Azospirillum brasilense: one gene and its partners. The protein of the gene in region 1 interacts with the protein of each later gene in a pairwise test. Links are inferred from orthologs where the notes say so. Each region holds a gene or a part of one and is shown in the gene's direction. Other genes may lie near its edges. The genes, in order: ptsN, trkA and D3869_RS22450.

Region 1 (9,127 bases):
CGAGCGGCGGCGCGTCGAGATCGCCCGCGCGCTGGCCTCCCAGCCGCACTTCATCCTGCTCGACGAGCCGCTGGCCGGCATCGACCCGATCGCGGTGAACGACATCCGCGAACTGGTCAGCCACCTGCGCGACCGCGGCATCGGCGTGCTCATCACCGACCACAACGTGCGTGAAACGCTCGACCTCGTCGATCGGGCATACATCTTGCACGATGGTGTGGTACTAATGGAGGGAGAGCCGGCCGAGATCGTGGCGCACGAGGACGTGCGCCGGGTCTACCTCGGCGACCGGTTCAGCCTCTAGTGCGGTTTCCCTGCCCATGGCGCTCAGCCAACGCCTCGATCTTCGTCAGACCCAGTCCCTGGTGATGACTCCGCAGCTGCAGCAGGCCATCAAGCTGCTGCAGCTGTCGAACATCGAACTGTCGGACTTCGTGGACCGCGAGATCGAGCAGAACCCCCTGCTGGAGCGCGACAGCGGCCCCGGCGAGGGCGGCGGCGAGTCCGGGGGCGACGGTGCCGGTGACGGCGGGGGCGAGCCCGGAGCGGTGGACCTCGCCGGGCCGGAGGAGCGCCAGCCGCCGATGACCGACGGGCGCACCCGCGACACGGTGGAGATGACGGCGTCGGAGACGATGGGATCGGCCTCCGACGCGCCGCTCGACACCGATTTCGAGAATGTCTATTCCGACGACCGTTTCTCCGACGGGACGGACGGCTCCAACGACGTCTATGGCTCCTGGCAGGAGCGCGGCGGGCGCGGCGGCTTCGAGGACGACGAGTCCAACCTGGAAGCGACCCTGACCGGCCAGAAGAGCCTGCGCGACCATCTGACCGAGCAGCTGAAGATCGACCTGCCGGACCTCGGCGACCAGCTCATCGGTCTGGCGCTGATCGACCTGCTGGACGAGGCCGGCTGGATCACCGGGCTGGAGGTGGAGAGCCTCGCGGGGCAGCTCGGCTGCGCGCCGGAGCGGGTGGAGCGCGTGCTCGCCGCCTGCCAGCGCTTCGACCCGCCGGGCATCTTCGCGCGGTCGCTGAAGGAATGTCTGGCGATCCAGCTGCGCGAGAAGAACCGCTTCGACCCGGCGATGGAAGCGCTGCTCGACCATCTGGAGCTGCTGGCGGCGCGCAATCTGCCGGCGCTGATGAAGGTCTGCGGCGTGGACGCCGAGGACGTCGCCGACATGGTGGCGGAGATCCGCAAGCTGAACCCCAAGCCGGCGCTCAGCTTCGACCACACGCCCGCCCAGCTGGTCACCCCCGACATCCTGATGCGCGCCAACCCCGGCGGGGGCTGGCTGATCGACCTGAACCCGGACACCTTGCCGCGGGTTCTGGTCAACCACCGCTATTTCGCGCGCATCTCCGGCACCGCCCGCAACAAGGCGGACAAGGAATACATCACCGAGCGCTTCCAGTCGGCCAACTGGCTGGTCAAGTCGCTGCACCAGCGCGCCACCACCATTTTGAAGGTGGCCAGCGAGATCATCCGGCAGCAGGACGCCTTCTTCATCCACGGCGTCTCGCATTTGAAGCCGCTGATCCTGCGCGACATCGCCGAGGCGATCGGCATGCACGAGAGCACGGTCAGCCGTGTCACAACCAACAAGTTCATGGCGACGCCGCGCGGCGTGTTCGAGCTGAAATATTTCTTCACCTCCGCCATCCAGGGGGCCGACGGGCAGGCGGCCCACTCGGCGGAAGCCGTGCGCTACCGCATCAAGGCGATGATCGACGCCGAGAAGCCGGACGACGTGCTGTCGGATGATAAAATCGTCGAAATCCTTCGTGGGGAAGGGATCGACATTGCGCGCCGGACGGTCGCGAAGTATCGTGAAGCGATGCGCATTCCGTCATCGGTGCAGCGACGCCGTGCCAAGATGTCACGCATGTAACCGGGCCGGGAGGGGGTCGTCCTTGATTGACAGCCCATACCGCCGTCACTATGGTCCCCGTCCGCACGTGGCGGCCTTCCGTCGTCCTATGTCTATCGCGGACCAGATTGGAAACATCCCAAAATGCAACTGACCGTCAAAGGCAAGCAGCTTGACGTTGGCGACGCTCTGCGCACCCACGTCGCGGACAGCCTGAACACCATCGTCGGCAAGTATTTCAACAAGCCGATCGAGGCCAACGTCGTCCTGACGCGCGAAGCGCATCTGTTCAAGGCCGACATTCAGGTCCATGTCGGTCGTGGGATCGTCCTTCAGAGCGCGTCAGACGCCACCGAGCCGTACCCCGCCTTCGACACCGCGTGCGAGAAGCTGGCCAAGCGCCTGCGCCGCTACAAGCGCCGCCTGCGCGACCACCACAGCGTCGAAGCCCCCGCGCAGGAAGCCTTCCCGGCCCGCTACCAGATCCTGGAAGCGGAGAAGGACGAGGCCCATGTGGAGAGCGACGAGGCCGCCGCCGAAGAGGCGCAGCCCATTGTGATCGCCGAGATGGAAACCAACATCGCGACCCTGGCGGTCAGCGAGGCGGTCATGCGCATGGAACTCGCCGACGCTCCGGCCCTTATGTTCCGCAACGGCGCCCATGGCCGCCTGAACCTGGTCTACCGCCGCGCCGATGGCAACATCGGTTGGGTGGACCCGGCGGAGAAGGCCGGCGCCTGAGTCCGGTCTCAGTTCCAACCACACCCATAGCGTCATGCTCGATCTCATCACGCCGCACGCCATTCTCCCGAACCTGAAGGCCGGCAGCAAAAAGCAGGCCCTGCAGGACTTGGCGCGCAAGGCGTCCGAGCTGACCGGCCAGCACGAACGGGCGATCTTCGACGTCCTTCTGGAGCGCGAGCGGTTGGGCACCACCGGCGTCGGGCATGGCATCGCCATCCCGCACGGCAAGCTGTCCAACCTCGACCGCGTCCACGGCGTCTTCGCCCGGCTGGAGCGGCCCATCGACTTCGATGCGATCGATGAGCAGCCGGTCGATCTGATTTTCCTGCTGTTGGCTCCGGATCATGCCGGCGCCGACCATCTGAAGGCGCTGGCCCGTGTGTCGCGCCTGCTGCGCGACCAGTCCATGTGCGAGAAGCTGCGCGGTTCGGACTCGGCGGACGCGATCTACGCGCTGCTGACCCAGCACGAAGCCAGCCACGCGGCGTAAGGCGCGTTTCCTTGAGAACACAAAAAAACGGGAGGGCCGGCGGCTCTCCCGTTTTTCGTTTTGCGGCATCCCGAGATCATCGCGTCCTCACAGGAGCGGCGGGCGTACGTTTGTACGTACGCCCGCCGATGCCCTGTACGTTCAGGCCCGCTCGGCCCAGCCCATGTAGTTCACGTCGAGATCGCGCGGGTTCAGCCGGAACTCGTCGGACAGCGGGTTGTAGGTGATGCCGGTCAGGTCGCGGATCGCCAGCCCTTCCGCGCGCACGGCGGCGGCCAGTTCGCCGGGGCGCAGGAACTGGCGCCAGTTGTGGGTGCCGCGGGGCAGCCAGCGCAGGATGTACTCCGCCCCGACAATGGCCAGCGCGAAGGACTTCGGCGTGCGGTTCAGCGTCGCCAGGAACAGCGCGCCGCCCGGCGCGGTCAGGGCCGCGCAGGACTTCACGAACAGGGGCACGTCGGCGACATGCTCGATCACCTCCATCGCCAGCACGGCGTCGAAGCGCTCGCCGCTGGCGGCCAGCGCCTCGGCGGTGGTGGCGCGGTAATCGACGGGGGTGCCGGTTTCCGCGGCGTGGGCGGCGGCGGTCCGGATGTTGCGCTCGGCCGCGTCGACGCCCACCACGGTGGCGCCCATGCGGGCGACGGGCTCCGACAGCAGGCCGCCGCCGCAGCCGATGTCGACGATGCGCAGGCCCTTCAGCGGCTCCGCCGCCAGCGGGTCGCGGCCCAGGCGGCGGCACAGCGTGTCGCGGATGTAGGCCAGCCGCAGCGGGTTCAGCCGGTGCAGGGGCCGGAACTTGCCGGTGGGGTCCCACCATTCCGCGGCGATGGCCGAAAAGCGGGCGATGTCCTGGGGGTCGACAGTGCCTGCGGTGCCTGCGGTTCCGGCGGTCGCGGTCATGAAAGAAATCCCGTATGCTTGGATTGCGAGAACAATTGCGGGGCGAACTTGCCTCGCTGTGAGCGACAGAGTATGGATACGCCGCCCCGCGCCGGCAACGGTAGAGCGGGGGCGCGGACTGCCGGCTTTTTCGCCGGCCCAGACATGGTGTGAGGTATGGCGCGGATCGTCCTCAAGTTCGGCGGCACGTCGGTCGGCGACATCGACCGCATCAAGAACGTGGCCCGAAAGGTCGAGCAGGAAGTCAAGGCGGGGCATCAGGTTGCCGTCGTCGTGTCGGCGATGTCCGGCGTGACCAACCAGCTCGTGAAATACTGCAACGACATCGACAAGCTGCACGACGCGCGCGAGTACGACGCCATCGTCGCTTCGGGCGAGCAGGTGACCTCCGGTCTCCTCGCCATCGCGCTGCAGTCGCTCGGCATCCAGGCGCGGTCCTGGCTCGGCTGGCAGATTCCGATCTACAGCGACGAGACGCACGGCAAGGCGCGCATCGTGTCCATCGACACGGCGGAGCTGGACAAGCGGATGAACACCGGCGAGGTCGCCGTGGTCGCCGGCTTCCAGGGCGTGACCGAGGGTGGGCGCATCACCACGCTGGGCCGCGGCGGCTCCGACACCTCGGCGGTCGCCCTCGCGGCGGCGCTGAAGGCCGACCGCTGCGACATCTACACCGACGTGGACGGCGTCTACACCACCGACCCGCGCATCGTCACCAAGGCGCGCAAGCTCTCCAAGATCACCTACGAGGAGATGCTGGAGCTGGCGTCGCAGGGGGCGAAGGTCCTGCAGACCCGCTCGGTCGAGATGGCGATGAACCACCGCGTGCGCGTGCAGGTTCTGTCGAGCTTCGAGGAGGCCGCCGGCAGCGCGCTTCCCGGTACCCTTGTTGTTGACGAGGACGAGATCGTGGAAAAGGAAGTTGTGAGCGGCATCGCCTACAGCCGCGACGAGGCGAAGATCACCCTCATCGGCGTCGCCGACCGTCCGGGCGTGGCGGCCAGCATCTTCGGTCCGCTGACCGACGCCGCCGTCAATGTCGACATGATCGTCCAGAACGTGTCGGAAGACGGCAAGTCCACCGACATGACCTTCACGGTCGGCAAGGCCGACATCGCCCGCGCCGTCAAGGTGCTGGAGGACGCCCAGGCCGAGCTGAACTACAAGCGCATCGTCTCCGACGCCAACGTGGTGAAGGTGTCGGTGATCGGCGTCGGCATGCGCAGCCACGCCGGTGTCGCGCAGCGCATGTTCAAGGCGCTGGCCGACAAGGGCATCAACATCCAGGTCATCTCCACCTCCGAGATCAAGATCTCCGTCCTGATCGCCGAGGAGTATGCGGAGCTGGCGCTGCGCGCGCTGCACACCGCCTACGGGCTGGACGCGGCCTGAGTCGCGGTGAAGGGGGAGGGGCGGCGATGACCGACGCCAGGTCCGACGCGGTCGCAGGCGCCCGACTCGACCGGCTGTGGGAGCGTGGCTGCGCCTTCCTCGGCACGCGCACCGCCATCATGGGCGGTGCGATGAGCTGGGTGTCGGAGCGCCACCTCGTCTCCGCCATCTCCAACGCCGGGGGCTTCGGCGTGCTGGCCTGCGGCTCGATGCCGCCGGACCTGCTGGCGGCGGAGATCGCCGCCACGCGGGCGCTGACCGCGAAGCCCTTCGGCGTCAACCTCATCAACATGCACCCGGACCTCGACCGTCTGATCGATGTCTGCCGGGAGCTGGCGGTGAGCCACGTGGTGATCGCCGGGGGCTTCCCCAGCGGCGCCACCATCAAGCGGATCAAGGACGGCGGCGCCCGCGCCATGGCCTTCGCCCCGACGCTGGTCAGCGGCAAGCGGATGGTCAAGCTCGGCATCGACGCCCTGGTGATCGAGGGCACGGAGGCCGGCGGCCACATCGGCCCCGTCTCCACCACCGTCCTGGCGCAGGAGATCCTGCCCGACCTGCGCGAGGTCCCGGTCTTCGTGGCCGGCGGCATCGGGCGCGGCGAGGCCATCCTGTCCTATCTGGAGCAGGGGGCGGCGGGCGTGCAGATCGGCACCCGCTTCGTCTGCGCCACCGAATCCATCGCGCACCCGCGCTTCAAGCAGGTCTTCATCAAGGCCTCGGCGCGCGACGCCCAGGCGTCGGTGCAGATCGACCCGCGCTTTCCGGTGATCCCGGTGCGGGCGCTGGCCAACGCCGGGTCCAAACGCTTCATGGAGCTGCAGCGCGAGGTCATTGCCCGGGTGGACCGCGGCGAGACGACGCGCGACGCCGGCATCCTGGAGATCGAGCATTTCTGGGCCGGCGCGCTGCGCCGCGCGGTGATCGACGGCGACGTGGAGAGCGGCTCGCTGATGGCCGGGCAGAGCGTCGGGCTGGTCACGCGCGAGCAGCCGGTGGCCGAGATCATCGGCGACCTGATCGCCCAGGCCGAATCGGCGCTGGCCGCCCGCTGCCCGCGCATTGACGCCGAAGAGCAGCCGGTCATCGGTCCATCGGCCATCCTGGGGGCGGCGTGAGATGAACGGCGTCGTGGGCGACATCCCCGCCGGTTCGCCGGGCTTCGACGGCGCCGCCTCGCGCCGCCTGCTGGCGCGGCTGCGCGACGTCATGGCGGGCTCCGGCTCCGGCCAGGAGCGGCTGGACAAGATCGTCACGCTGATCGGCATGGAGATGGGGGCGGACGTTTGCTCCTGCTACGTCATGCGGGCGGGCGAGGTGCTGGAGCTGTTCTCCACGCTCGGCCTGAACCAGGACGCCGTGCACAACACCCGCCTGCGCGTGGGCGAGGGCATCGTCGGCGACATCGCCGGCCACGCGCGGCCCATCGCGCTGGACAACGCGCCGTCGCACCCCAGCTTCGCCTACCGCCCGGAAACGGGGGAGGACCCCTTCCTGTCGCTGGCCGGCGTGCCGATCCTGCGCGGCGGCAAGGTCCGCGGCGTCCTGGTCATCCAGCACAAGGACCGCCGCCGCTACACCGAGGTCGAGGTCGAGACGCTCCAGACCATCGCCATGGTGGTGGCCGAGCTGGTCGCCCAGGGCGAGCTGGTCAACCCGCAGGAGGTCGCCTCCACGGGCGATCCGGCGCTGCTGCCGGCCCGCCTGTCGGGCACCTCGCTGGCCAGCGGTCTGGCGATGGGGCTGGCGGTGATCCACCGCCCGCAGCTCACCGTCCGCCAGATGGTCTCCGAGGACGCGGAGAGCGAACTGGCGCGGCTGAACGCCGCCATTGCGACCATGCACAGCGCCATCGACGACCTGCTGAACGCGGCGGCGCTGGCGGGCTTGAGCGAGCCCAAGGACATCCTGGAAACCTACCGCATGTTCGCGGAGGACCGCGGGTGGCTGTCGCGCATCCGCGAGGCGATCCGCATGGGTCTGACGGCCGAAGGCGCCGTGCAGCAGGTGCAGAACGACACCCGCGCCCGCATGAGCCACCTGACCGACCCCTACATCCGCGAGCGGCTGCTCGATCTGGAGGATCTGACCAACCGGCTGCTCCAGCACCTCGCCGGGCGCAAGTCGGAGGCCGACGGCGGCACGCTGCCGGAGGACATCGTCCTGGTCGCGCGGTCCATGGGGCCGGCGGAGCTTCTCGACTACGACCAGCGCCGCCTGCGCGGCGTGATCCTGGAGGAGGGATCGCCCTCCAGCCACGTCTGCATCGTGGCCCGCGCGCTGAACATCCCGGTGGTGCAGGCGCCGGATGCGCTGAACCGGATCGAGCCGCTGGACCCGGTGATCGTCGACGGCGACCACGGGCAGGCCTTCGTCCGCCCGGCCGAGGACATCCAGATGGCCTTCGCGGAGGCCGTGGCCCTGCGCGCCCGCAAGGAGCAGATGTACGAAACGATCCGCGCGCTGCCCTCGGTCACCCGGGACGGCGTGCCGATCTCCATTCAGCTCAACTGCGGCCTGCTGATCGACCTGCCGCATCTGAAGGCCAGCGGGGCGGAGGGCATCGGCCTCTACCGCACCGAAATCCCCTTCATGGTGCGCTCGACCTACCCGGACGTCCACGCCCAGACCGACCTCTATTCCCGCATCCTCGACCAGACCGACGACAAGCCGGTGGTCTTCCGCACGCTCGACGTCGGCGGCGACAAGATGCTGCCCTACATCGCGGCCAGCGAGGGCGAGGAGAATCCGGCGCTCGGCTGGCGGGCCATCCGCATCGGGCTGGACCACCCTTCGCTGCTGCGCCAGCAACTGCGCGCCCTGCTGCGGGCGTCCGCCGGGCGTCCGTTGTCGGTGATGTTCCCGATGATCGCGGAGGTGGCGGAGTTCGACGCCGCCCGCCGCCTGCTCGACCTGGAGATCGCCCGCCTGGAAGGCCAGGGCGGCGAGCCGCCCAGCCGTGTGCGCGTCGGCACGATGATCGAGGTGCCGGCGCTGCTCTGGCAGTTGCCCGCCCTGCTGCCGCGGGTGGATTTCCTGTCGGTCGGCTCCAACGACCTGACCCAGTACATCTTCGCCAGCGACCGCGGCAACCCGCGCACCTCCGGCCGCTACGACCCGCTGTCCCCGGCCATGCTCAGCCTGCTGCGGCGGCTGGTCGAGGCCTGCGGCGACGCCAACGTCCCGGTCAGCATCTGCGGCGAGATGGCCGGCCGTCCGCTCGACGCCATGGCGCTGATCGGCATCGGCTTCCGCACCCTGTCGATGTCACCCCCCTCGGTCGGGCCGGTGAAGACGATGCTGCGCTCGCTCGACGTGGCGGCGCTGCGCCAGTACATGAACGGGCTCTATCTGCGCGGCGACCACAGCCTGCGCGACAAGCTGCGCAGCTTCGCCAAGGACCACGGCGTCCTCATCTGAGGCTCCGCCCAAGCTGGCGCCCGCGGTCGCTTCCTCCACCCCGGAGCCATATCCGGCGTTGCGCCGTGCCGTGGCGGCGTTTTGTTACAGCGGTTCGGGCGAAGGGCGTATACAAGATGGCAGGATCACGGTCATTCCCGGTTGCGCCGCCCCCGCGGCTGGCGTACCCATGCCGGGGGTGCGACCACAAGTCATCCGAGGCGACGGTACGGTTGAGATGATGGCCAAGCGCAAGGTTTTCGGCTCCTACGACCCCGCGCAGGACGGCCCGGCGCAGACCGGCCCCAGCGTGTCCGACACC
Region 2 (9,243 bases), 900 kb from region 1 along the record:
ATTTCGCCGCGCACAAGGACGGCATGCCGTCGAACGGCCTGTATGACCGGGTGCTGCGCGAGGTGGAACGGCCCCTGATCTCGCTCAGCCTCTCGGCCACGCGGGGAAACCAGATCAAGGCGGCGCAACTCCTCGGCCTCAACCGAAACACGCTGCGCAAGAAGATCCGGGACCTCGATATCCAGGTGGTGCGTGGATTGAAGTGATCCGGTGCCCGGCGGGGCGGCCGGGCGTCGCTGCCGTCCCACAGCGTGTTGTTTTTGCGACAGGCCTCCGGCGCCTCTGCCGTTCGCGATGCTCCTTAGGGACTGTGCGAAAGGCAGAGGGGTTGCCGCTTGGCATGACGGCAACAGCTCGTGTATCATTCTGGCAACAGACTGGTTGCCGGATTGATGTCGCCCACACCCCCTGAATCCACAACGCCGCTTTGGCAGCAGTTCCTTCGCTGGGCAACCCGGGTCGGGTTGGCGAAGCGGCTTGCCTTCGCGCTGTCGTTGGCCGCCCTGGTTGCGGGATTCGCGACCTACACGGCGCTGACGGAGAGCGCGCCGTTCGGGGAAACCAACCCGCGCACCGTCACATGGCTGCTGACCCTCGATCTGGCGCTGCTGCTCCTGCTCGGCGTGCTGATCGCGCGGCGGATCGTCTATCTGTGGATCGGACGGCGGCGCGGCCTCGCCGGGTCGCAGATGCATGTGCGGCTGGTCGCGGTGTTCAGCCTGCTCGCCGTCGCGCCGGCCATCATCATGGCCATCTTCTCCACGGTCTTCTTCTATGTCGGCGTGCAGTCCTGGTTCAGCGAGCGGGTGCGCACGGCGGTGAACGAATCGCTGGCGGTCGCCAGTGCCTATCTGCACGAGCACCAGCAGAACATCCGCGCCGACGCGCTCGCGATGGCCAACGACCTGAACCAGGAGGCGGCGCGGCTTGCCAGCGACCCCGAGCGGTTCGAGCAGGTGGTCGCCACCCAGGCGATGCTGCGCGCCCTGTCGGAGGCCATCGTCTTCAACGGGACGACCGGCGCCATCGTCGCGCGGTCCGGCTACACCTTCGCCCTGGAGTTCGACCCGATCCCCGACGACAAGCTCGCCACCGCCCGCCGCGGCGAGGTGGCGATGATCGTCAGCGAGAATGATGACCGGGTGCGCGCGCTGGTCCGCCTCGACCGCTTCGCCGACACTTATCTCTATGTCGGCCGCATGGTCGAGCCGCGCGTGCTGTCGCACATGGCCTCGGCGGAAGGGGCGGTGCGGGAGTTCGGGGCTCTGGAAAGCCAGCGCGGCAGCCTGCAAATCACCTTCACCTTGATCTTCCTGGTCGTGGCCATGCTGCTTCTGCTGGCGGCGGTGTGGGCGGGGCTGATCTTCGCGACGCGGCTGGCGCGGCCGATCAGCGCCCTGATCGGCGCGGCGGAGCGGGTGCGCGCCGGCGACCTGACCGTCCGCGTGACCGAGCCGCCGGGCGAGGACGAGCTTGGCCTGCTGTCGCGCGCCTTCAACCGCATGACGACGGAGATCGAAAGCCAGCGGCACGAGCTTCTTTCCGCCAACCGCCTGATCGACGAGCGCCGCCGCTTCACCGAGACCGTCCTGGGCGGCGTGTCGGCGGGCGTGATCGGGTTGGACGCGGAGGGGCGCATCACCCTGCCGAACTTCTCGGCCGCGCGCCTTCTCGGCGTCGAGGACGCGGAAAGCCTGATCGGGATGCGGCTGGCCGAGCTGTCACCGGAAATGGGGGAGCTGCTGGACCACGCGCCGGGCCGCCCCGGCCGGGTGGTGCAGGACCAGATCCAGATCCGCCGCCCCGGCACCACGCCGCTGACGCTGCTCGTCCGCATCTCCACCGAAGGGCGGGGCAGCGGGGAGATCCGCGGCTACGTCGTGACCTTCGACGACATCACCGAGCTGGTCTCCGCCCAGCGCAAGGCGGCCTGGGCCGACGTCGCCCGCCGCATCGCCCACGAGATCAAGAATCCGCTGACGCCGATCCAGCTCTCCGCCGAGCGGTTGCGCCGCAAGTACCTGAAGGAGATCACCAGCGACACCGAGGTCTTCACCATGTGCACGGACACCATTGTCCGGCAGGTGGACGACATCCGGCGCATGGTCGATGAATTCTCGGCCTTCGCGCGCATGCCGCAACCGGTGATGAAGCCCTGCAACCTCAACGATCTCGTCCGTCAGGCGGTGTTCCTGCAGTCCAGCGCGCACGCCGGCAAGATCAAGTTCGACATGGCGCTTCCCCAGGGGCCGCTCACCGTTCCCTGCGACAGCCGGCAGATCAGCCAGGCGCTGACCAACCTGCTGCAGAACGCCGCGGACGCCATCGAAGGCCGCCCGCCCCCCGCCGAGGGCGCCGAGCTGCCGCCCGGCCATGTCGCCATCCGGGTCGAGGTCGATGCCGAACGCATCGCCATGATCGTCGAGGACAACGGCAAGGGCCTGCCGACCGAGGAGCGCGACCGGCTGACCGAACCCTATGTGACGACGCGCGCCAAAGGCACGGGACTGGGGCTGGCGATCGTCAAGAAGATCATGGAGGACCACGGCGGCGTGCTGACCCTGGAGGACCGCGAAGGCGGCGGGGCGCGCGTCGGGCTGGTCATCCCCAACACGTCCACCAGCTCCGGCACGGCCGCGGGCGACGCCCCCGGCGGCGTCGGCACGCCGGCGGAGACCGGTGAAGAGAAGAGGCACGCAGCCCATGGCGCATGACATTCTGATTGTCGACGACGAAGCGGACATCCGGATGCTGATCGCCGGCATCCTGAACGACGAAGGCATGAAGACGCGCGAGGCCGCCGACGCCGACCAGGCGTTCGCCCAGGTCTCCGCGCGCCGGCCCAGTCTCGTGGTTCTGGACATCTGGCTCCAGGGCAGCCGGCTGGACGGGCTTCAGATCCTCGAACAGCTGATGCGCGACCACCGGAACCTGCCGGTCATCATGATCTCCGGCCACGGCAACATCGAGACCGCCGTCTCGGCCATCAAGATCGGCGCCTACGACTTCATCGAGAAGCCCTTCAAGGCCGACCGGCTGCTGTTGATGGTGGATCGCGCCATCGAGGCGGCCCGGCTGAAGCGCGAGAACGAGGAGCTGAAGCTGCGCGCCGGCGGCGAGGTGGAGCTGGTTGGCCGGTCCACCGCCGTCAACCACGTTCGCCAGAGCATCGAGAAGGTGGCGCCCACCGGCAGCCGCGTCCTGATCACCGGCCCCGCCGGATCCGGCAAGGAGGTGGTGGCCCGGCTGATCCACGCGCGCTCACGCCGGGCCGGCGGTCCCTTCGTCGGGCTGAACTGCGCCACCATGCGTCCCGACCGGCTGGAGATGGAGCTGTTCGGAACGGAGGCCGGGGTGGACGGCGGCGGTCGCAAGATCGGCACCTTCGAGCAGGCGCACGGCGGCACGCTGCTGCTCGACGAGGTGGCCGACATGCCTCTGGAAACCCAGGGCAAGATCGTCCGCGCGCTGCAGGAGCAGGTGTTCGAGCGGGTCGGCGGCGGCCAGAGGGTCGAGGTGGACGTGCGCGTCGTCGCCACCTCCAACCGCGACCTTCAGGCGGAGATCGACCAGGGGCGCTTCCGCCAGGACCTCTTCTACCGCCTCGCCGTCGTGCCCATCCGCGTGCCCTCGCTGGCCGAACGCCGCGAGGACATCCCGTTGCTGGCCCGCCATTTCATGCAGCGCTCCGCCGAGGCTGCCGGCCTGCCGGCCCGTGAGTTCGGCGAGGACGCCATGGCCGCGCTCCAGGCCTATGACTGGCCGGGCAACGTGCGCCAGCTGCGCAACGTGGTCGACTGGCTGCTTATCATGGCGCAGGGCGACCCCAAGGAGCCGATCCGCGCCGACCAGCTTCCGCCGGAGATCGGCGCCATCACCCCCACCGTCCTGAAATGGGACAAGGGGGGCGAGATCATGGGCCTGCCGCTTCGCGAGGCGCGCGAGGTCTTCGAGCGCGAGTATCTGCTGGCCCAGGTCACCCGCTTCGGCGGCAACATCTCCCGGACCGCCTCCTTCGTGGGAATGGAGCGTTCGGCCCTGCACCGCAAGCTGAAGTCGCTCGGCGTGCACGGAAGCGAGAAGGGCAAGCTGTTCGTCGAATAGGCCCCCATAGCCAAGCACTCGTTGTCTTCGCTTCAGAAGCAGGTTTCCCAGGCATGTCCCGAACGCGGACGGCTTGAGAGCCTGCTTTTTCCTTTTCCTGAAATCGGCGCCTGCCGCCTCTCGGCCCAAGCACTTCTGCTGATCGGTGTGGATTTCGATGGGCCGGCCCATTTCCACGGTTCGGTCAACTTCGACACCCGCAAGGACGGTGCTCCGGAGGGCGTCTTCACGCAGTTCTACTCACGATCGACAACAGCTGACGCCAAGGCCGGCACATCGGTCTGCGTTTCGCGATGACGGCCGGGGGAGGGCGATGGGGCACTTCCGTCACCTTTCCCCCTTCCCACGCTTGCGGGTCGGCCCGCATTTCCCTTCGCAAACATAGGGTTGGTGCGCCCAACCGCGAAATGGTAATGTCCTCGGCCTGAGCGCCTGGACAATGGGCGGGGAAGGGTGCAAAGGCCGTGAAGGTCATCGTTTGCGGAGCCGGGCAGGTCGGCTCGAACATCGCGCGCTATCTGGCGTCCGAAGGCAACAACGTCACGGTGATCGACCATTCGCCGGAACTCATCCAGCGGATCAGCGACACGCTCGACGTGCAGGCCATGGTCGGCCACGCCTCCCACCCCGACGTTCTGGAGGCGGCGGGGGCGGGCGAGACCGACATGATCATCGCGGTCACCCAGATCGACGAGATCAACATGGTCGCCTGCGAGGTGGCGCACGCCCTGTTCAAGGTGCCGACCAAGATCGCCCGCGTGCGCAACCAGAGCTATCTGAAGCCGATCTGGGCCGATCTGTTCAGCCGCGACCACATGCCGATCGACGTCATCATCTCGCCGGAGATCGCGGTGGCGCGGGCCATCGCCCGCCGGCTGCAGGTGCCGGGCGCCTTCGACATGATCCCGCTGGCCGACGGCAAGGTCCGCGTCGTCGGTGTCCTGTGCACGGAAACCTGTCCGGTCCTGCACACGCCACTGCGCCAACTGACCGGCCTGTTCCCCGACCTCGGGCTGGAGGTGGTGGCGATCATCCGCAACGACCGCTCCTTCATACCCGGCGGCGACGACCAGATGCTGCCCGGCGACGAGGTCTATTTCGCCTGCGACAACCGCCACCTGAACCGCGCCATGGCCGCCTTCGGCCACGAGGAGGTTGAGGCCCGCCGCATCATCATCCTGGGCGGCGGCAACATCGGGCTGTGTCTGGCGGAGGAGTTGGAGGCGAAATACCCCCAGGTCACCGCCCGCATCATCGAGATGAACCGCAGCCGCGCCCAGTTCGTGGCGCAGCGCCTGTCGCGCACCATGGTGCTGCACGGTGACGGTCTGGACCCGGAGATTCTGGAGGAGGCCAACGTCCGCGCCACCGAGACGGTGGTCGCCGTGACCAACGACGACGAGGGCAACATCCTGTCCTCGCTGCTCGCCAAGCGGCACGGGGCGAAGCGCGCCATCACGCTGATCAACAAGGCGTCCTACACCTCGCTGGTGTCGCCGCTGGGGATCGACGCCGTGGTCAGCCCGCGCGCCATCACCGTGTCGAACATCCTTCAGCACGTCCGGCGCGGCCGCATCCGCGCGGTGCACAGCCTGCGCGACGGCTTCGCCGAGGTGATCGAGGCGGAGGCGCTGGAAACCTCCGCGGTGGTGAACACGCCGCTGCGGGAGGTCAAGCTGCCCTCCGGGGTCATCGTCGGCGCCATCGTGCGCGGCGACGAGGTCATCATCCCGCGCCCGGCCACGGTGATCCGCCCGAAGGACCGCGTCATCATCCTCGCCACCGCCGGTCAGGTGAAAAAGGTGGAGAAGATGTTCGCCGTCCGGCTTGAATTCTTCTGATCGCCTCCCGTATCGTTTTTGGCACCAACAAAAAGAACCTCCATGGCTCGATGGGCATACGTCAACGGCCGTTACCTGCCGCATCGGCAGGCGGCGGTCCATGTGGAAGACCGCGGCTTCCAGTTCGCCGACGGCGTCTATGAGGTGGTGACTCTCCTCGATGGGCGCTTCGCGGACCTGGACGGCCATATGGAGCGTCTGGGCCGCAGCCTGTCGGAACTGCGCATGGACTGGCCGGCGGCCCCGCGCGTCGTGACGATGATCGCCCGCGAGCTGGTGCGGCGGAACGGCGTCCGCAACGGTTCGCTCTACATCCAGGTCACCCGCGGCGTCGCCCCGCGCGACTTCAAGTTCCCGGCAGAGATCCCCGCGACGCTGGTGATGACCGTCAAGCGGGTCACCGCCTTCGCCAAGCCGGAGCAGATCGAGAAGGGCGTGGCCGTGGTCACCGTGCCCGACATCCGCTGGGGCCGGCGCGACATCAAGACGGTCGGCCTCCTCGCCCCGGTCCTGGCCAAGCAGCAGGCCGCCGAATCGGGCGCCTACGAGGCATGGCTGATCGACCCGGACGGCACGGTGACCGAGGGGTCCTCCTCCAACGCCTGGATCGTCACGCAGAACGGCGTGCTGGTGACCCGCGCCCCGTCGCAGAAGATTCTCAACGGCATCACCCGCCTGTCGCTCCTGCGGCTGGCCGGGGAGCGCGGCATTCCGGTCGAGGAGCGCAGCTTCACGGTTGACGAGGCGCTCGCCGCCCGCGAGGCCTTCGTCTCCTCCGCCGGCACTTTCGCGCTGCCGGTGACCCGCATCGACGGGAAGCCGGTGGGCGAGGGCAGGCCGGGTCCGGTCACCTTGACGCTGCGTCAGGCCTATCTCGATTACGTGGCCGGCGGGGTGCCGTCATGAGCGACGCCGCCGCCGTCATCGACCGTCTGCCCGTTCTGCCGCGCGCCGTCCTCTACGACTGGGACAACACGCTGGTGGACAACTGGGGCACGGTGCGTGCCGCGCTGAACCATGCGCTGGTCACCTTCGGCCATCCGGCCTGGACCGAGGAGGAGGCGCGGGAGCGCATCAAGCAGTCGCTGCGCGACAGCTTCCCCCGCATCTTCGGGGAGCGCTGGACCGACGCGCGCGACCTCTTCTACGCCTATTTCGAGGCCCATCACCTGGAGCATCTGCGGCCCCTGCCGGGTGCGGAATCCCTGCTGCGCGGCTTTGCCGAGCGCGGAATCTATCAGGCGGTGGTGTCGAACAAGACCGGCCGCTTCCTGCGGGCGGAAGCCGACGCGCTGGGTTGGACCGGCTATTTCGGCCGTCTGGTCGGCGCCCAGGACGCCGAATTCGACAAGCCGCACGGCGCGCCGGTGCTGATGGCGCTGGAACCGGCGAACATTCCGCCGGGCCCGGACGTCTGGTTCGTGGGGGACGCCGACATCGACATGGAATGTGCCCATGGCGCGGGAATGGTCCCGGTGCTAATAGGGGCGGGCGAGGGCAGCGGCTTCACCCGCTTCCCTCCGGCCCATCGGTACGACACGTGCCATGCATTGTGCGGGTTGGTGGGCAGCGGTGGTGACACCATATCGGATGACCAGTAGTCGAGACGGTTGCGACCAACCATGACCTTATCGCTGCAGGGGGCGGGCTTCTAACAAGGGGCCCCAAAAAACACTGAAGAAGGGGGCGACATAAAATGTCTGAAAAAAGCCAAAATGTGCAGGACGTGTTCCTCAACCACGTCCGCAAGAACAAGACTCCCGTGACCGTGTTCCTCGTGAACGGTGTTAAACTTCAGGGAATCATCACCTGGTTCGACAACTTCTCGGTTCTGCTGCGGCGCGATGCGCATTCGCAGCTCGTCTACAAGCACGCCATCTCCACCGTGATGCCCGCGCATCCGATCCAACTTTTCGAGCCGCCCAAGGAAGGTGAAAACGTCTGATCTTCCGACCAATGGCAACGGCCGGACGCCTGATGCCTCCGGCCGCGCCATCGTGGTCCACCCCGTCCTCCGCAGTGAGGCGGACGGGGTCCTGCGCCATCCCGAATCCTGCCTGGACGAGGCGGTGGGCCTTGCCCGCGCCATCGATCTGGAGGTCGTGCACGCCGAATGCGCGCGGGTGAACCGCCCGCAGCCTTCGATCCTTCTCGGGTCGGGGACGGTGGAGCATTTTGCCCAGATCGTGGAGGAGACGGAGGCATCCCTCGTCATCCTCGACCACGCGCTGTCGCCGGTGCAGCAGCGCAACCTGGAAAAGGCCCTGAAGGTCAAGGTCATCGACCGCACCGGGCTGATCCTGGAGATCTTCGGCGCCCGCGCCCGCACGCGCGAAGGCATGCTCCAGGTCGAACTGGCCGCCCTGACCTACCAGAAGTCGCGCCTCGTCCGCTCCTGGACCCACCTGGAACGCCAGCGTGGCGGCTTCGGCTTCCTCGGCGGCCCCGGTGAATCCCAGCTTGAGATGGACCGCCGTCTGATCGGCGACCGCATCGTCAAGATCAAGAAGGAGCTGGAGGAGGTCCGCCGCACCCGCGGCCTGCACCGCAAGGCCCGCGCCAAAGTGCCGTACCCCGTGGTGGCGCTGGTCGGCTACACCAACGCCGGCAAGTCGACGCTGTTCAACCGGCTGGCCAACGCCGACGTCTTCGCCAAGGACCTGCTGTTCGCCACGCTGGACCCGACGATGCGTCAGGTGACCCTGCCGTCCGGGCGCAAGGTGATCCTGTCGGACACGGTGGGCTTCATCTCCGACCTGCCGCACGGGCTCGTCGCCGCCTTCCGCGCCACGCTGGAGGAGGTCGACGCCGCCGACATCATCCTGCATGTCCGCGACGTCTCCCACCAGGACAGCGAGGCCCAGAAGGCCGACGTGCACACGGTCATGAGCGACATGGGCATCGACCCGGACGCCGACGACCGCGTGATCGAGGTGCTGAACAAGATCGACGCGCTGGACGAGGAGTCCCGCGAGGCGGTCCTCGCCCAAACGGCCCGCAACCCGCGCGCCGTCGCGGTGTCCGCCCTGTCGGGGGCGGGGATCGCCGATCTCGACCGGCTGCTCGACCAGCGGATGAACGCCCACCGCCATGTGGTGGACCTGTCCGTCGCGCTGGGGGACGGGGCGGCGCTCGCGTGGCTCTATGCAAAAGGTGAGGTGCTGGACCGGCGGGACGACGAGGTCCAGGCCCACATCCAGGTGGCCATCGACCCGGCGGATCTGGCCCGTTTCGAGAAACGGTTCGTGCACGGCTGATCTTTCGCCATAAAGGACTCGGGCGCGTCATAATTCGTTCG
Region 3 (9,713 bases), on another replicon or contig:
ACGCGCTGCAGCGCCTGCAAGGCGTCCTGCCCCTGAACCCCACGGGCATGGCGGCGGTGCCCGCCGATCTCGCCTTCAACACCGCCGCCAGCTTCGTCACCAACACCAACTGGCAGAATTACGGCGGCGAAAGCACGATGAGCCATCTCGTGCAGATGGCCGGGCTGACCGTGCAGAATTTCGTGTCGGCGGCGACCGGCATCGCGCTGGCCGTGGCGCTGGTCCGCGGCTTCACCCGCACCGGGGCGCGGACGGTCGGCAACTTCTGGACCGACCTGACCCGCGGCACGCTCTACCTGCTGCTGCCGCTCAGCCTGCTCTACGCTCTGTTCCTGGTGTGGCAGGGCGTGCCGCAGACGCTGGCCGGGACGGTGGACGCCACCACGCTGGAGGGTGTCAAGCAGACCATCGCGCTCGGCCCCGTCGCCTCGCAGGAGGCGATCAAGATGCTGGGCACCAACGGCGGCGGCTTCTTCAACGCCAACTCCGCCCATCCCTTCGAGAATCCGAACGCCCTGACCAATCTGGTGCAGATGCTGTCGATCTTCGCCATCGGCGCCGGGCTGACCAACCTGTTCGGGCGCATGGCCGGTGACGAGCGGCAGGGCTGGGCCATCCTGGCTGCCATGGGCCTGCTGTTCTTCGTCGGCGTCGCCGCCGTCTATTGGGCGGAGGCCCAGGGCAACCCGGCCTTCGCCGCCTTCGGGCTGGACGGTGCCGCCGGCAACATGGAAGGCAAGGAGACCCGCTTCGGCATCGCCATGAGCGCCCTCTTCGCCGCGGTGACCACGGCAGCCTCCTGCGGCGCGGTCAACGCCATGCACGACAGCTTCATGCCTCTGGGCGGCATGGTGCCGATGGTCAACATGATGCTGGGCGAGATCATCGTCGGCGGCGTCGGGGCCGGCCTCTACGGCATGCTGCTGTTCGCCATCGTCACCATGTTCGTCGCCGGGCTGATGGTCGGGCGCACGCCGGAGTATCTGGGCAAGAAGCTGGAGGCGAAGGAGGTCAAGATGACCATGCTCGCCGTCCTCTGCCTGCCCTTGATGATGCTGGGCGGCACCGCCTTCGCCGTGGTGCTGGACACCGGCCTCGCCTCGCTCGCCAACGCCGGCCCGCACGGTTTTTCGGAGGCGCTCTACGCCTACGTCTCGGCGACGGCCAACAACGGCAGCGCCTTCGGCGGGCTGTCGGGCAACACGCTCTGGTACAACCTGACGCTCGCCGCCGGCATGCTGGTGGGCCGCTTCCTGGTCATCGTGCCGATGCTGGCGGTCGCCGGCTCGCTCGCCGCCAAGACGCGCAGCGCGGCCTCGGCCGGCACCTTCCCGACCCATGGCGGCCTGTTCGTCGGGCTGCTGGCCGGCGTCATCCTGATCGTCGGCGGCCTGACCTTCTTCCCGGCGCTCGCCCTCGGCCCGGTGGCCGAGCATCTGGCGATGCGCGCCGGCCTCCTCTTCTGACCGGGGACCTTCCATGGACACCCATTCGAAAACCGCCACCCGGACTCCGGCCTCCACGCTGCTGGACCCGGCCATCCTCCTGCCCGCCGTCGCCGGCTCCGTCCGCAAGCTCGACCCGCGGCTGATGGCCCGCAACCCGGTGATGTTCTGCGTGGAGGTGGTGGCGGCGCTGACCACGCTGCTGTTCCTGCGCGACCTCCTGACGGGCGCCGGGCTGACAGGCGCCGGGGGAATCGGCTTCTCCCTGCAGATCGTGCTGTGGCTGTGGTTCACCCTGCTCTTCGCCAACTTCGCGGAGGCGGTGGCGGAGGGCCGTGGCAAGGCCCAGGCGGCCAGCCTGCGCCGCACCCGCACGGAAACCACCGCCAAGCGGCTGGCCGGCGCGGGCTGGGAAAGCGTCCCGGCCACCGCGCTCAAGCCCGGCGACCTCGTTCTGGTGGAGGCCGGCGACCTCATCCCCTCCGACGGCGAGGTGGTGGAGGGCGTGGCCAGTGTCAACGAGGCGGCGATCACCGGCGAATCCGCCCCGGTCGTCCGCGAATCCGGCGGCGACCGCTCCGCGGTGACCGGCGGCACGCAGGTGATCTCCGACTGGATCAAGGTGCGGATCACCGCGGCCCAGGGCAACACCTTCCTCGACCGCATGATCGGGCTGGTCGAAGGCGCGCAGCGGCAGAAGACGCCGAACGAGATCGCGCTGAACATCCTGCTGGCCGGCATGACGGTCATCTTCGTCATCGCCGTGGCGACCATCCCCAGCTTCGCCGCCTATGCCGGCGGGTCGGTCGGGGTGCTGGTGCTGGCGGCGCTGTTCGTCACGCTGATCCCGACCACCATCGGCGCGCTGCTGTCGGCCATCGGCATCGCCGGCATGGATCGTCTGGTCCGCTTCAACGTACTAGCCATGTCGGGCCGGGCGGTCGAGGCGGCGGGCGACGTGGACACGCTGCTGCTCGACAAGACCGGCACCATCACGCTGGGCAACCGGCAGGCGTCGGAATTCCTGCCGATCTCCGGCGTGGCCGACCGCGACCTCGCCGACGCCGCCCAGCTCGCCTCGCTGGCCGACGAGACGCCGGAGGGCCGCTCCATCACCGTCCTGGCGAAGGAGAAGTACGGAATCCGCGCCCGCGACATGGCCGGGCTGCACGCCCAGTTCGTGCCCTTCACCGCCCAGACGCGGCTGAGCGGCATCGACAGCGACGGCGTGACGATCCGCAAGGGTGCCGTGGACGCCGTGCTGGCCCATGTGCGGACCCTCGGGCAGGGCATCGCCAGCCAAGGCAACACGGTCACCGGCAACACGGTGACCGGGCTGCGCCCTGATCCCGTCCTGGAGGCGGCGGTGCGCGAGGTGCAGGCCATCGCGGAGCGCGTCGCCAAGTCCGGCGGCACGCCGCTGGCCGTCGCCCGCGACGGCAGGCTGCTCGGCGTCATCCATCTGAAGGACATCGTCAAGGGCGGCATCCGGGAGCGCTTCGCGGCGCTGCGCAAGATGGGCATCAAGACGGTGATGATCACCGGCGACAACGCCATGACCGCCGCCGCCATCGCGGCGGAGGCCGGGGTGGACGATTTCCTCGCCCAGGCGACGCCGGAGATGAAGCTGCAGCTCATCCGCGACGAGCAGGCGCGGGGCAAGCTGGTCGCCATGTGCGGCGACGGCACCAACGACGCCCCGGCGCTGGCCCAGGCCGACGTCGGCGTGGCGATGAACACCGGCACCGTCGCCGCCCGCGAGGCCGGCAACATGGTGGACCTGGACAGCGACCCGACCAAGCTGATCGAGATCGTGGAGATCGGCAAGCAGCTGCTGATGACTCGCGGCGCGCTGACCACCTTCTCCATCGCCAACGACGTGGCGAAGTATTTCGCCATCATTCCCGCCATGTTCCTGGCCTTCTACCCGCAGCTTGGCGCCCTGAACGTGATGGGGCTGGCCAGCCCGGAAAGCGCCATCCTGTCGGCGATCATCTTCAACGCGCTGATCATCGTCGCGCTGATCCCGCTGGCGCTGCGCGGCGTCGCCTACCGCGCGGTGGGCGCGGCGCGGCTGCTGCGCCGGAACCTGCTGATCTACGGGCTGGGCGGCCTGATCGTGCCCTTCGTCGGGATCAAGCTGATCGACCTGATCGTCAACGCCATCGGCCTTGTGTGAGGAGCCCGCCATGATCAAGGAACTGCGTCCCGCTCTCGTCATGGTCGCCGCGCTGACCGTGGTGACCGGGCTGATCTACCCCCTGGCCGTCACCGGCATTGCCCAGGCTGTCTTCCCGCATCAGGCCAACGGCAGCCTGATCGAGCGGAACGGGACGGTCGTCGGCTCCGCCCTGATCGGCCAGAGCGTCACCGGGGAGGGCTATTTCCATGGCCGGCCCTCCGCCACGCTGGGGTCGGACCCGGCCGACCCGTCGAAGAGCGTGCCGGCGCCCTACAACGCCGCGGCCTCCGGCGGCTCCAACCTCGGCCCGACGTCCCAGGCGCTGGCCGACCGGGTGCGGGAGGAGACGGAGCGGCTGAAGGCCGAGAATCCCAACGCCCCGGTGCCGGTCGAGCTGGTGACGACCTCGGCCAGCGGCCTCGACCCGCACCTGTCGCCCGCCGCCGCCGACTTCCAGGTCCCCCGAATCGCCCGCGCCCGCGGCATCACGGAGGCCCAGGTCCGCGCCCTGGTCACCCTGAACACCGAGCCCTCGTTGCTCGGACCGTTGGGGGAGCCGGTGGTCAATGTGCTGCGGCTCAATCTCGCCCTCGACGCCGCCGCGGCGACGCATTAGCTGAAGGTCAACAGGCGGCCACGTCCGTTCTCCCGTCCGCTCTCCCTTGCGGGGCGGGGGAGGGGGCGGGGCCGTCGATCCGTTCCGAAAGCCGTCCCCCGATGCCGAACGATCGAACCGCCGCCACCGCCCGGCCTTCGCCCGAAGCGCTCCTGCGCGAAGCGGCGCGGGAGGGGCGCGGGCGGCTGAAGCTGTTCCTGGGCGCCGCCCCCGGCGTCGGCAAGACCTACGAGATGCTGCTGACCGCCCAGGCGAAGCGGCGCGACGGGGTGGACGTGGTGGTCGGCGTGGTCGAGACCCACGGCCGGCGCGAGACCGAGGCGCTGCTCGCCGGCCTGACGGTCCTTCCCCGCCGCAAGGTCGAGTACAAGGGCCGCCGGCTCGACGAGATGGACCTCGACGCCATCCTCGCCCGCCGCCCGGCCATCGTGCTGGTGGACGAGCTGGCCCACACGAACGCCCCCGGCAGCCGGCACGCCAAGCGCTACCTCGACGTGGAGGAGATCCTCGCCGCCGGGATCGACGTCTACACGACGATGAACATCCAGCATGTGGAGAGCCTGAACGACGTCGTCGCCCGGATCACCCGCGTCCGCGTCCGCGAGACGGTGCCGGACTCGATCCTCGACCGCGCCGACGACATCGAGGTCATCGACATCACGCCGGATGACCTGATCCAGCGGCTGAAGGACGGCAAGGTCTATGTTCCGCGCACCGCCGAGCGGGCGATCCGCCATTACTTCTCCCCCGGCAACCTGACGGCTCTGCGCGAGCTGGCGCTGCGCCGCACCGCCCAGCGGGTGGACGACCAGCTTCTCACCCACATGCAGGCCCACGCCATCGCCGGCCCCTGGGCGGCGGGGGAGCGGCTGCTGGTCTGCGTGAACGAGGACCCGGCCTGCGCCGCCGTCGTCCGCTACGCCCGGCGTCAGGCCGACCGGCTGCGCGCCCATTGGACCGCGCTGCATGTGGAGACTCCGCGCAGCCTGCGCCTGAGCGAGGCCGAGCGCGACCGCATCGCCGACGCGCTGCGGCTGGTCGAGAAGCTGGGCGGCGAGGCGGTGACCATCCCCGGCGGCGACGTCGCCGGCACGGTGGTCGAGTATGCGCGGGCCAACAACGTCGCCCACATCGTCATCGCCAAGTCCCACCGCGGCCCCTGGGCGGAGCTGCTGCGCGGCTCCGTCGCCTTCCGGCTGATCCGGCAGGCCGGTGGAATCAGCGTGCACGTCATCGCCGACGACGCCGAGGAGCCGATCCCGCCCAAGACGGTGCGCACCGCGGCCCCCCGGCGCCCGGCGCTGTCCTGGTGGCCCTACGCCGCCGCCACCGGCTACGTCGCCCTGGCGCTGGGCGTCGGGGAGGTGCTTCAGCAGGTGCTGGACGTCAGCAACGTCGCGCTCGTGTTCCTGACGGCGGTGCTGACCAGCGCGGTGACCGGCGGGCTGGGGCCGTCGCTCTACGCCTGCGTCGCCAGCATCCTGGCCTTCAACTATTTTTTCCTGAACCCGCTCTACACCTTCTCCATCGCCGATCCGGAGAACATCGTCGCGCTGTTCTTCTTCGCGGTGGTCGCGGTGATCGCCAGCAACCTGACCGCCCGCGTGCGCGCCCAGGCCGTCACCGCCCGGCTGCGCGCCAAGACGACCGAGGATCTTTACGGCTTCAGCCGCAAGCTGGCCGGGGTGGTCACCATGGACGACCTGCTGTGGGCGACCGCCCACCAGATCGCGGCGATGCTGAAGGTGCATGTGGTCCTGCTGCTGCCCGACGGCGACACCGTGTCCGTCCGCGCCGGCTATCCGCCGGAGGACGAACTGCGCGAGGCCGACCTCGCCGCCGCCGTCTGGGCCTGGGAGAACAACCGGCCCGCCGGGCGCGGCTCGGACACGCTGCCCGGCGCCAAGTGGCTGTTCCTTCCCCTGCGCACCGGGCGCGGCCCGGTCGGGGTGGTCGGCATCGACACCGACACCGCCCGCACCGGCAAGCCCGGCGCCCTGCTGACTCCCGACCAGCGCCGCCTGCTCGACGCGCTGACCGATCAGGCCGCTCTCGCCATCGAGCGCGTCACCCTGGCGGAGGACGTGGACCGCGCCCGTCTGGCCGCCGAGACGGAGCGGCTGCGCTCGGCTCTGCTCACCTCGATCTCCCACGACCTGCGGACGCCGCTGGCCTCCATCCTGGGATCGGCGACCAGCCTGACCGCCTATGGTGCCGGGATGGACGAGGCGGCGCGCCGCGACCTTGCCGCGACCATCCAGGAGGAGGCGGAGCGGCTGAACCGCTTCATCGCCAACCTGCTGGACATGACACGCCTGGAGTCCGGAGCCATCCGCCCGCGCACCGGCCCGGTCGATCTGGCCGAGACGGTGGGCAGCGCGCTGGGGCGGGCGGGGCGCATCCTGGCCGGGCACCGGGTGGACGTCGATCTGGCCGCCGACCTGCCGATGCTGGAGGCCGACGACGTGCTGTTCGAACAGGTTCTCTTCAATCTGCTGGACAACGCGGCCAAATACGCGCCAACAGGCTCGCGGATCGAGGTCGGGGCGGCGCGGGAGGACGGTCGGGTGCGCATCGAGGTGCGGGACGAGGGCGACGGCATCCCGGCGGCGGATGTCGAGCGCATCTTCGACAAGTTCTACCGCGTCCAGGCCCAGGACCGGCAGCGCGCCGGGACCGGGCTGGGGCTGGCGATCTGCCGCGGCTTCGTCGAGGCGATGGGCGGCACCATCGCCGCCGGCAACCGTAAGGGCCGCTCCGGCGCCGTCTTCACCCTGACCATGCCCGCCGCCGCCGCCCTGCCAAGCCTTGAGGGGCCCGGCCTTGAGGAACCGGGCATCGGGGAGATGACGCCATGAGGTCGGACACCCTGCCGCTGCGCGTCCTGGTGGTGGACGACGAGCCGCCGATCCGCCGCTTCCTGCGCACCACCCTGTCCGCCCAGGGCTACGACATCGCCGAGGCGGAGGACGGGGCGGGCGCTCTGGAGGCGGTGCGGCGGCGCCCGCCGGACCTGCTCGTGCTCGACCTCGGCCTGCCGGGGATCGGCGGGCTGGAGGTGATCCGCCGCCTGCGCGCCGACGGGGTGGCCGCCCCGATCATCGTCCTGTCCAGCCGCGCCGACGAGGCGGGGAAGGTGGAGGCGCTGGACCTCGGCGCCGACGACTATGTGACCAAGCCCTTCGGCATGGAGGAGCTTCTCGCCCGCATCCGCGCCGCCCTGCGCCACCGCCTGCAGCAGCAGGGGGAGCGCCCGCTGTTCCGCAGCGGCGACCTCGCCGTCGATCTGGTGCGGCGGATCGTGACGGTGCGCGGCGCCGAGGTGAAGCTGTCGCCGCGCGAGTACGACCTGCTGCGCCTGCTGGTCGCCCACGCCGGCAAGGTGCTGACCCACCGCTTCATCCTGAAGGAGGTCTGGGGGGCCGACACCGACGTGCAGTATCTGCGCATCTACATCCGCCAGCTCCGCCAGAAGATCGAGGCGGAGCCGGAGCGCCCCTCGCACATCCTGACCGAGACCGGCGTCGGCTACCGGCTGCGCGCGCCGGATTGATCCCGCCCCCACATCCGTTGCAACCCACCGCTGCACGCTAAACCTGCTGCGCGGTGGTTGGATTCGTGCGACAGAACCCCCAGGGCCGCTGTTTCAAGCGCAAGCCCCAAGAAAAAAGATGACCGCACACCGCCATTGAGCCCACCCGCAGCCTTCGAAGAGATTTTTATATGGAAAGCGTCGATCTCTGGTCGCAGCTCACCGCCCTTGGGCAGGTGGTCGCCATCGACCTCGTTCTCGCCGGCGACAACGCCATCGTGGTCGGCATGGCCGCCGCCGCCGTTCCCGTGGAGCAGCGCCGCAAGGTGATCTTCTGGGGCATCGGCGCCGCCATCATCCTGCGCATCTTCTTCGCGCTGATCACCACTCAGCTTCTCGCCATCATCGGACTGACCCTGGCCGGCGGCGTGCTGCTGCTGTGGGTCTGCTGGAAGATGTTCCGCGAGCTGCGCTCCGGAGGGGCGGACGAGGTGACGCCCGACGAGGCGCTGGCCGCGAACGGCTCCGGGGACGCCGCGGTCGGTGCGGCGGTGGCGACGACCACCTTCGGCGCGGCGGTCTGGCAGATCGTGGTGGCCGACGTGTCGATGTCGCTCGACAACGTTCTGGCCGTGGCCGGGGCCGCCAAGGACCATCCGACGGTCCTGGTCATCGGCCTGCTGCTGTCGGTCATCCTGATGGGGGCCGCGGCCAACGTGATCGCCCACATCCTGCACAAGCACCGCTGGATCGGCTGGATCGGCCTCGCCATCATCACCTACGTGGCGCTCGACATGATCTGGCGCGGCGGCAACGAGGTCCTGACCCAGGCCCACCTGCTCTGATCCCATCTGCTCCGACAATCAAAAACCCCCGCCCTCCGGCGGGGGTTTTTTCTTCAGGCGCCAGCCCCCTCCAGCAGCGCCCGCAAATCCTCCTGGCGCTGGACGGTCCGCACCCCCAGCGTGCCGTCGCGGCCCCGGATCGCCACCTCCCGGCGCTCCAGATGCTCCAACCGCCGGAGCCCCGCCAGTTCGGCGGCCGCGTCGGAGAAGACCACGGTGGCGCCCAGCGTCTTGGTCATCTCCTCCAGCCTTGCGGCGACGTTGCCGGTGTCGCCGATGAATTGCAGCGATCCGTCCTCCGAGCAGGCCACCGCCCCGACCACGGCGAGGCCGGAATGCACCCCGGCCCCGAAGGCCAGCGGCTGGTCCAGCTCCTCCGCGAGGTCGCGGCTCAGCACCTCGATGTCGCGCCACAGGTCGGCGGTGGCGCGCAGCGCGCTGGCCGCCGCCGCGGTGGGGTCCTGCTCGTTCGCGAACATGCCCATCACCCCGTCCCCGGCGATGGCGATGACGTAGCCGCCGTGCTTGCGGATCGCGTCGGTGACGACCTGGACATAGCGGGTGACGATGAACAGCGCGTCGAAGGGCAGCCGCTCCGCCGCCAGCGAGGTCGATCCCCGCAAATCCACGAACAGCGCGGTGATCGCCAGCTCCCGCCCGCTGTCCATCGGAGCGGTGACGGCGAAGGTGCGGCCGTTGTCCCGCGCCGACAGCAGCGGCGTCACCGACAGCGGCGCCACCGGGCGGAGCTGGCAGGCGAGGCGGACGGCGGGCGGCGCCTTCATCCGCTCCAGCACCGCCCGCTCCGTGGCGTTGGGCGGCGGCAGGGCGTCCGCCCCCTCGGTCACCCGGATGCGGCAGGTGGAGCAGCGCCCCCGCCCGCCGCACAGCGCGGTGTGCGGGATGCCGTTGGCCCGGCTGGCCTCCAGCACCGAGGTCCCGCGCGGAACGGTGACCGAGCGACCGCCGGGATAGGCGATGCGCACCGGGCTGGTCGCCCGCGCCCGCCAGTTGCGGTATTGCCGCATCCCCAGCGTGCCGACCAGCAGCAGGACGTAGGTGTTGAACACGCCGCCGCTGATCGCGGCCAGCG

The links.
Region 2: the proteins of ptsN (region 1) and trkA interact in binary tests that used the Escherichia coli proteins (3 or more experiments, as listed by UniProt). The link is inferred for Azospirillum brasilense from one-to-one orthologs.
Region 3: the proteins of ptsN (region 1) and D3869_RS22450 interact in binary tests that used the Escherichia coli proteins (3 or more experiments, as listed by UniProt). The link is inferred for Azospirillum brasilense from one-to-one orthologs.

The regions. Positions count from the first base shown.
Region 1 is NZ_CP032346.1:1,317,821-1,326,947, forward strand. The notes cover bases 1,681-4,381. They hold ptsN (PTS IIA-like nitrogen regulatory protein PtsN), read left to right. Parts: upstream 1,681-2,652; coding sequence 2,653-3,111; downstream 3,112-4,381. Other genes in these bases: rpoN (RNA polymerase factor sigma-54), read left to right, coding at 1,681-1,898; hpf (ribosome hibernation-promoting factor, HPF/YfiA family), read left to right, coding at 2,022-2,618; ubiG (bifunctional 2-polyprenyl-6-hydroxyphenol methylase/3-demethylubiquinol 3-O-methyltransferase UbiG), read right to left, coding at 3,253-4,014; D3869_RS20025 (aspartate kinase), read left to right, coding at 4,171-4,381. In the rest of the region: lptB (LPS export ABC transporter ATP-binding protein), read left to right, coding at 1-304; more of rpoN, read left to right, coding at 321-1,680; more of D3869_RS20025, read left to right, coding at 4,382-5,406; D3869_RS20030 (NAD(P)H-dependent flavin oxidoreductase), read left to right, coding at 5,433-6,524; ptsP (phosphoenolpyruvate--protein phosphotransferase), read left to right, coding at 6,526-8,826; D3869_RS34505 (helix-turn-helix domain-containing protein), read left to right, coding at 9,044-9,127. UniProt on the Escherichia coli protein: Seems to have a role in regulating nitrogen assimilation.
Region 2 is NZ_CP032346.1:413,726-422,968, forward strand. The notes cover bases 3,940-6,756. They hold trkA (Trk system potassium transporter TrkA), read left to right. Parts: upstream 3,940-4,568; coding sequence 4,569-5,945; downstream 5,946-6,756. Other genes in these bases: D3869_RS15965 (sigma-54-dependent transcriptional regulator), read left to right, coding at 3,940-4,104; D3869_RS15970 (hypothetical protein), read left to right, coding at 4,126-4,401; D3869_RS15980 (D-amino-acid transaminase), read left to right, coding at 5,988-6,756. Also shown: ntrC (nitrogen regulation protein NR(I)), read left to right, coding at 1-206; D3869_RS15960 (sensor histidine kinase NtrY-like), read left to right, coding at 393-2,714; more of D3869_RS15965, read left to right, coding at 2,704-3,939; more of D3869_RS15980, read left to right, coding at 6,757-6,851; D3869_RS15985 (HAD family hydrolase), read left to right, coding at 6,848-7,546; RNA chaperone Hfq, read left to right, coding at 7,642-7,890; GTPase HflX, read left to right, coding at 7,943-9,202. UniProt on the Escherichia coli protein: Part of the constitutive potassium transport systems TrkG and TrkH. May regulate the transport activity of TrkG and TrkH systems. Binds to NAD(+) and NADH.
Region 3 is NZ_CP032347.1:19,761-29,473, forward strand. The notes cover bases 4,015-7,301. They hold D3869_RS22450 (sensor histidine kinase), read left to right. Parts: upstream 4,015-4,344; coding sequence 4,345-7,101; downstream 7,102-7,301. Other genes in these bases: D3869_RS22445 (K(+)-transporting ATPase subunit C), read left to right, coding at 4,015-4,243; D3869_RS22455 (response regulator), read left to right, coding at 7,098-7,301. In the rest of the region: potassium-transporting ATPase subunit KdpA, read left to right, coding at 1-1,466; potassium-transporting ATPase subunit KdpB, read left to right, coding at 1,480-3,624; more of D3869_RS22445, read left to right, coding at 3,635-4,014; more of D3869_RS22455, read left to right, coding at 7,302-7,796; D3869_RS22460 (TerC family protein), read left to right, coding at 7,967-8,620; D3869_RS22465 (adenylate/guanylate cyclase domain-containing protein), read right to left, coding at 8,674-9,713. UniProt on the Escherichia coli protein: Member of the two-component regulatory system KdpD/KdpE involved in the regulation of the kdp operon. KdpD may function as a membrane-associated protein kinase that phosphorylates KdpE in response to environmental signals.